Marichromatium purpuratum 984: one gene and its partner. The protein of the gene in region 2 interacts with the protein of the main gene of each other region in a pairwise test. Links are inferred from orthologs where the notes say so. Each region holds a gene or a part of one and is shown on either strand. Other genes may lie near its edges. The genes, in order: MARPU_RS08465 and rsfS.

Region 1 (3,314 bases), 1.7 Mb from region 2 along the record:
GGTCGCGTCGTTGAGTTCGGCGAGCGAGGGCAGGGGACGAGCACGCATGGCCGCCAGCGTCTCGGCGAGACGCACGGACTCGATGACATGAGCGCTGGAGATGTCGAGCCCCTCGGCCCGGAACGCCTGGGCGACCTTGATCAGCCAGGGGGTCGCGACGTCGCCGGACCGGGACCAGAGGTGATCGTACCAGCCGGGCGACCCGATCCCGGCACCGTAACCGCTGTGGTAGCTCAGGCGCCCATAGGTCCAGGGAACCCAGGTCGCGGTCGTCTTGACCTTGGGCAGGCCCTTGAGGAGCCGGTTGTCCTCGCTCTGCTTGGGGCGCTGCTCCAGCGCCGGGACGTGCCAGGCGCCGCAGACGACGGCGATGCGCGCAAAGCCCTCTTTCTCGGTCGCGCGCAGGATCTTGCGCATGGCGGCCTCGCGATAGCGCTCCAGGATCGGCGGGGCCTGCGCAAGCTCCCCCTCGACCTGCTCGCGCAGCGCGGTCATGACGGTGCGGATGCCGTCGAAGAGCGACTCGGTGTCGCGACGCTCCTCGACCATGTGCTCCCACCAGCGCTCGCTGTCCTCGTAACCGGCGGCCTGCGCGATCAGCGCGAGTGGATCGCCGCGCCAGGGCTCTGCTGGCTCGGCGCTCGGCTCGGCCCCGTCATCCTCCGCGGATGATGCGTCCGGTGCAGTGCGCTCCGCAGACTCCTCGCGTTCTCGGCGCCGGAGCGCAATGCGATTGGCGAGCGGCAGGTCCATGAAGCGGATCGGGAGGTCGCGCCCCAGGGCGTAGTGGATCGCCTGCCACTCGGGCGAGAAGCGGGCGAAGGGATAGTAGGAGGCGTCGCTCGGGTCGTCCGGCGCATAGACCAGCATGGCGACCGGCGGGCGCATCCGGGCGTGTCCGGCCAGCGCGACCAGCGCATCGCCTTCCGGCGGGCCCTCGATCAGGACGATGTCGGGCGCCAGACGCTCAAGGGCGTCGAGCAGACTGCGCGTGGAGCCCGGACCATGGTGTCTGACCCCGAAGACATGGGTGCTCATAGCACCTCGCGACAGGCCCGATAGAGATCCTTCCAGTCCGAGCGCTCCTTGACGACGGTCTCCAGGTACTCCTGCCAGACGACCTTGTCCTGTACCGGATCCTTGACGATCGCGCCGAGCAGCCCGGAGGCCACGTCGCCCGCGCGCATCTGGCCGTCGCCGAAGTGCGCGGCCAGCGCCATGCCGCTGTTGACGACCGAGATCGCCTCGGCCGTGCTCAGGGTGCCGGAGGGCGTCTTGAGCTTGGTCTTGCCGTCGGCGGTCATGCCCTGGCGCAGCTCGCGGAAGACGCTGACGATGCGCTGGATCTCCTGCAGCGCGGGCGTCTCGACCGGCAGCTCCAGCGCGCGCCCGAGCCGCCCGACGCGCCGCTCGACGATCTCGGTCTCTTCCTCCAGGGTCGCCGGCACCGGCAGCACCACGGTATTGAAGCGGCGCTTCAGAGCGCTCGACAGCTCGTTGACGCCCTTGTCGCGGTTGTTGGCGGTGGCGATGACGTTGAAGCCCTTGCGGGCCTGTACCTCGGTATTGAGTTCCGGCACGGGGAGCGTCTTCTCGGACAGGATGGTGATGAGACTATCCTGCACGTCCGCCGGGACGCGGGTCAGCTCCTCGACCCGGACCAGGGCGCCGTGCTCGAGGGCGTGCATGACCGGGCTCGGCACCAGCGCGGCCCGCGAGGGACCGTCCGCGATCAGCCGCGCATAGTTCCAGCCGTAGCGCAGCGCCTCCTCGCCGATCCCCGCCGTGCCCTGAACCACCAGGGTGGAATCGCCCGAGATCGCCGCGGCCAGGTGCTCGGAGACCCAGGACTTGGCCGTCCCCGGGAGCCCATAGAGCAAGAGGGCACGATCGGTCGCCAGCGTCGAGATGGCGATCTCCATCAGCCGGGCCTGACCGATGTACTTGGGGCTGATCTCGACCCCATTGCTCAGCGTGCCGCCCATCAGGTAGGTGCGCACGGCCCAGGGCGAGAGCGCCCAGTTGGGCGGCCTGGGATGCTCGTCGACCGCCTTGAGCGCCTCGATCTCGTGGGCGAACTCCTGCTCGGCGTGCTGGCGCAGGATGGCTTCGTTGGGGCTTTGGGTGCTCAAGGCGTACCTCGTTGGTCTGATTCGATGCGCGCGGACTCGATGGCCTGGATCATATCGTTGCGAAACCTCAGGGTGTCGAGCATCTCGGTGGCGATCCTCTGCCACGGGGAGGACGCCTGAAGGTACGGCCCAAGGCCCTGTTCCATGGTCTGATAGCCGCCCGGATCGAGGTGCGCCGCAACCTGACGGAGGGTGGCGTAGCGGGCATAGTTGGCGTCCGGCGTCTGCTCGCGGAACAGCTTGAGACAGGCCTGGCGCACAACCGCCGAAAAGGACGGACTCCAGCGGTGCCCGAGATGACCGAGCCGATCGAAGGCCCGCTTGAACGGCTCGTCCGTGCTCGGCATGGCGAGCGACGAGGTCAGCGCGTCCTCCTGCTCCGAGGGGGGCAGGATCGCCCACAACGCGACATCGGCGTCGGCGTCGACCGTCCCCGCGATCAGCGCACGCGCCCATGCGCCATTGCCGAAATGCCGGGTGGCGCGCCGCCAGCCCGCCAGCAGCGTGCCCTGCCACGCGTGCCCCTCGACCATGCGGAGGATCTCGGGGGCGGAAAGCTGCCAGCGTTCGACCCAATGGTCGGGATCGACCAGCCCCAGCAGTTGCTCCAGCCACCAGGCCTTGCGTCCCATCCCCTTGGGTGGTTTCTCGTGGATGCCGATCGTCGTCCAGGCGCTGTCCCAGTCCTCGGGCAGGGTGACGCTCAGCTCGCCCTTGCGGCCCTTGAGCTGCCCCATCAGCCCGGTCCTGGAGTCGAACCCGAGCCAGCCATCCAGCAGCTCCACCGCCCGTGTCCGCACCGTCGAGCCGGGGATTCGGGCCAGGAGTCCAGCGGCATCGCCGCGCACGTCCTTGCTGCGATCCGCGAGGGCGGACTCCAGGAAGGCCACATCCGTCGGTCCCGGTGCGTCGCTCAAGACCCCCAGCAACTTGCGTCGCTCACGGGCACCTTCCTGTGACCAGACGGCGACCAGCAACTCGACGGCCTGTGCGGGAGCCTCGCGGCGCGTCTGGGCCAGATAGGCCAGTCGCTGCTCCGATGTGCCGGTCTCCCACAGCGCCGCGTCGAGCCGCCCGAGATCCGCGACGCTCAGCAGGGACTCCCACTCCGGGCTCTGTCCCGCCAGCCACAGGCCCTTTGCGCCGATGACGGCGATGATCGCCCGCCGCAGGTCGGGACTG
Region 2 (3,268 bases):
CTTGACGGGTTCCGTAAGCGATCAAAAGACCATTCCCGGTGGGGATCTTTCACTCTTTTTAAGAATGAGTGATGTGCTTGAAGACTTTTCCCCCGTGCTTCAGGTCGAACCGGAAAAGCAGATCGATGCCAAGCAAATCGATTTTCAAACCAAGGCGGTCAAGTCGGCGGCAGGGAATCCTCCCGTGTTCTTCCAGCTCGAACCGTTGCTGGTCGTTTCCAGTGATGCCGAAAACGATTTGAAGGTGATATGGCTGAGGGATTCCTTCGGGACAGCGCTCTCACCCTATGTCGCGCGATCCTTTCGTGAGGTTTTGCAGGTTCATTATTCCGCCATGACGCCCGCCAAGCTGGATGCGCTGGTTGAGGCATTCCGGCCCGACTACATCTTCATCACGGGCGTGGAAAGAGATGTCACGACATTTTTCGCCTACTTTGCCGATCATCCGTTCAGATGAGTTGGACTGCCCCCACCGATCTTCAATCCATGACTTCGTCGGCTGGGTCGCCGTTTGGCAACCCAGCAAGGCGTCGGTACTGGGGCCACGAGGCGATGGCAAAGTTGGCCCCGTGGCCCAATCGCTATCACCGCATCTCAGTCGCCGAGGTCGTCGAGCCTGATCTCGACATAGGCCTCGTCGCACAGTTGACGCAGCCACAGCAATCGGTGCACAGCGAACTCTGCGCCTTGCTCGCGCTCGAACGTGATCAGGCCGAGGTCGAGGAGGATCTCGCGGCGGTGCGCTCGCCGACCGGCTGCGCCCGCTCAATGATGCCCTGGCGCGTTCGATGCGCGAGGAATAATCATCCGCCACCCCGGAGACCCCAGGCGCGGCCATCGATCGCCGCGCCCGGGGGCCGCTACGACGTCTCCCATCGCTCCGCCAGCCCGCTTGGCAGCACCCCGCCTCGCCCCAACCCATGCCATAACCATGGGCATCGCCCATGATGGTCATCCGCACAGATCGCAGGGCACCTAGCCCGCAAGGACAGGCACGATGGAGCATCTCTCACGCATCCTCTATGTCAGCCGTACCAGCCAGGGGGTCGGCGAGGCCGAGCTCAAACAGATCCTCGAACAGTCGAATCGGCACAACAAGGAGCAGAGGATCTCCGGCATCCTCTGCGCCGGTGGCGGCCACTTCATCCAGGTGCTGGAAGGACCGCAGGAGGCGGTGTTCCGGCTCTATGGCCGTATCCTCGACGATCGTCGTCACTACGACAGCTTGCTGATCGGCGTCGCCCCGATCAAGCAGCGGATGTTCCAGGGGTGGTCGATGGGCTATCTGTCCAACCCACCGGAGGTGATGGAGGCCAGGCGCAAGCAGCTGCTGGCGATGTGGGAGAGGCGCGCCGAGGCCGACGAGCTGGTGGTGCTGATGCGCAAGTTCCTCGAACAGCTGCGCGGCTGAGGCCTCAGCCCCCGCCCATGCGTCGGGCACGGGCGGGGAGACGGGGAACGCACACGACCGCGCCCGCTCAGGAGTGCTGGGCGGCGGTCTGGGGAACCACGGCGGGGGCCGACCACAGCCGCTCGAGGCTGTAGAAGTCGCGGACCTTTGGCAGCATGACGTGGAGCACGATGCCGTTGAGGTCGACCAGGGCCCACTCGCCCTCGGCCACGCCCTCGGTGCCGAGCGGCGCCTCGCCGGCGTCCTTGGCGCGGAAGGCAACGGTCTCGGCGATCGCCTTGACGTGACGATCCGAGGTGCCGGAGGCGATGATCATGAAGTCGGTGACGGCGGTCTTGCCGCGCACGTCGATGACCTCGATGTCATTGGCCTTCATGTCGTTCAGGGTCTCCACGACCAGTTCCCGAAGTTGCTCGAGCTGCATGCGATCTCCTCTGCTTTGAGAGTGTTTGGGGTGCCTGTGCACCGGTCACGACAGGTCGCGATCATCGCGACGCCTGCCCTCCTGGCCCTGGCCGGTCGACGACGTTGCAAGCGTGATCGCCGGCGCCGCGCCATCCCTGGCACGGCCTTGTCGGACGGGGAACGCCCCATCCCGCGGAAAAAGACTGACTCAGGCGGGCAGCTCGCCCATGCCGCAACCGTCATAGACGCCGGTGCGCGCGATATAGGCGCGCACCGGCTCGGGCAGCAGGTAGCGCGGGCTCTGCCCGGTGGCGAGCAACCGCCGGATGCGGGTCGCCGAGATATCGATCTGGGTGACCTCCTGGAAGAGGATGCGCCCACCCGGCGCGCGCGCGAGTTCGGCGCGCGTGTCGCTGCCGCGACGCGCGTACAGCGCCTCCAGCTCGGGATCGACCAGCGCCCGGTGACCGGGACGACGCATCACCACCAGATGCGCCAGCTCCAGGATCTCCTGTGGCCGGTGCCAGCGCAGGAAGGCGGCGAAGGCATCGGCGCCGACCAGCAGACACAACGGCCGCTGCGCGCCGAGCTCGGCGCGCAGCGAGGCCAGGGTGTCGTAGGAATAGGAGCGTCCGGGACGCTCGAGCTCGCGCGCATCGACCATGAACCTCGGCTCGTCGGCAATGGCCGCCTCCAGCATCGCCAAGCGGGCGGCCGGTGAGGCACAGGGCTGGGGTCGATGCACCGGAACCTTGAGCGGGATGAAGCGCAGCTGCTCCAGATCCAGTCCCTGCAGACACTCCAGTGCGGGTCGAAGATGGCCGAAGTGGACCGGATCGAAGGTACCACCGAAGATGCCGATCATCGCTGCCGCGGTCCTGACGCCAGGGCGACGACGATGACTCGGGGGCGGACGCGACCGACCCCGAGCGGGGCGCGCGCATGGACCGGGGCGGTCACTGACGGACGATGGCGAGCGGCGAAACGGGCCTGTTGCAAGGTCTCCTGTCCAGATCGGTGGGTGATCGATACATGGATCGAACGCTAGCAGAAAGCGCGGCCTTTGTCGCCATCTTCGACCCTGCCGAGCGCACACGCCAGGGCACGACTTTTGCCGCCGAGGGTCGTTCGGCTACACTCCATCGAGGATCGAGCCCACCCGGATGTCGACGGCCGGCGGCCCGCTGCATCCCCGACCCGCGTCACCAGGAAGACCATATGTCATGAAAGCCATCCACTCCTCCCTGCTGGCACTCGGCCTGCTGGCACCGTTGCACGTCGTCGCCGACTCGCTCGGCGGCTATCCGGACAACTGCGGCACGGCAAGCGACGAGGCCTACGGCAGCGGCTTCGAGGCCGGCGTCTCGTCCTGCTACTCGGACCCTGGCAGTTGCGGCATCAGCCTCTCCTCCTGCCTGCCCGCGCCGAGCTTCGGTGAGACCGAGCCCAACG

Evidence for each region.
Region 1: the proteins of rsfS (region 2) and MARPU_RS08465 interact in binary tests that used the Escherichia coli proteins (3 or more experiments, as listed by UniProt). The link is inferred for Marichromatium purpuratum 984 from one-to-one orthologs.

Annotation. Positions count from the first base shown.
Region 1 is NZ_CP007031.1:1,897,595-1,900,908, reverse strand. Bases 84-3,083 are described here. They hold MARPU_RS08465 (ATP-binding protein), read right to left. Parts: upstream 2,133-3,083; coding sequence 1,035-2,132; downstream 84-1,034. Other genes in these bases: MARPU_RS08460 (DUF5691 domain-containing protein), read right to left, coding at 2,129-3,083; MARPU_RS08470 (DUF5682 family protein), read right to left, coding at 84-1,038. Also shown: more of MARPU_RS08470, read right to left, coding at 1-83; more of MARPU_RS08460, read right to left, coding at 3,084-3,314.
Region 2 is NZ_CP007031.1:199,823-203,090, reverse strand. Bases 158-3,111 are described here. They hold rsfS (ribosome silencing factor), read right to left. Parts: upstream 1,836-3,111; coding sequence 1,479-1,835; downstream 158-1,478. Other genes in these bases: MARPU_RS00905 (hypothetical protein), read left to right, coding at 3,040-3,111; nadD (nicotinate-nucleotide adenylyltransferase), read right to left, coding at 2,025-2,681; MARPU_RS00920 (BLUF domain-containing protein), read left to right, coding at 998-1,411; MARPU_RS00925 (alginate O-acetyltransferase AlgX-related protein), read left to right, coding at 158-457. Outside these bases: more of MARPU_RS00925, read left to right, coding at 1-157; more of MARPU_RS00905, read left to right, coding at 3,112-3,268. UniProt on the Escherichia coli protein: Functions as a ribosomal silencing factor. Interacts with ribosomal protein uL14 (rplN), blocking formation of intersubunit bridge B8.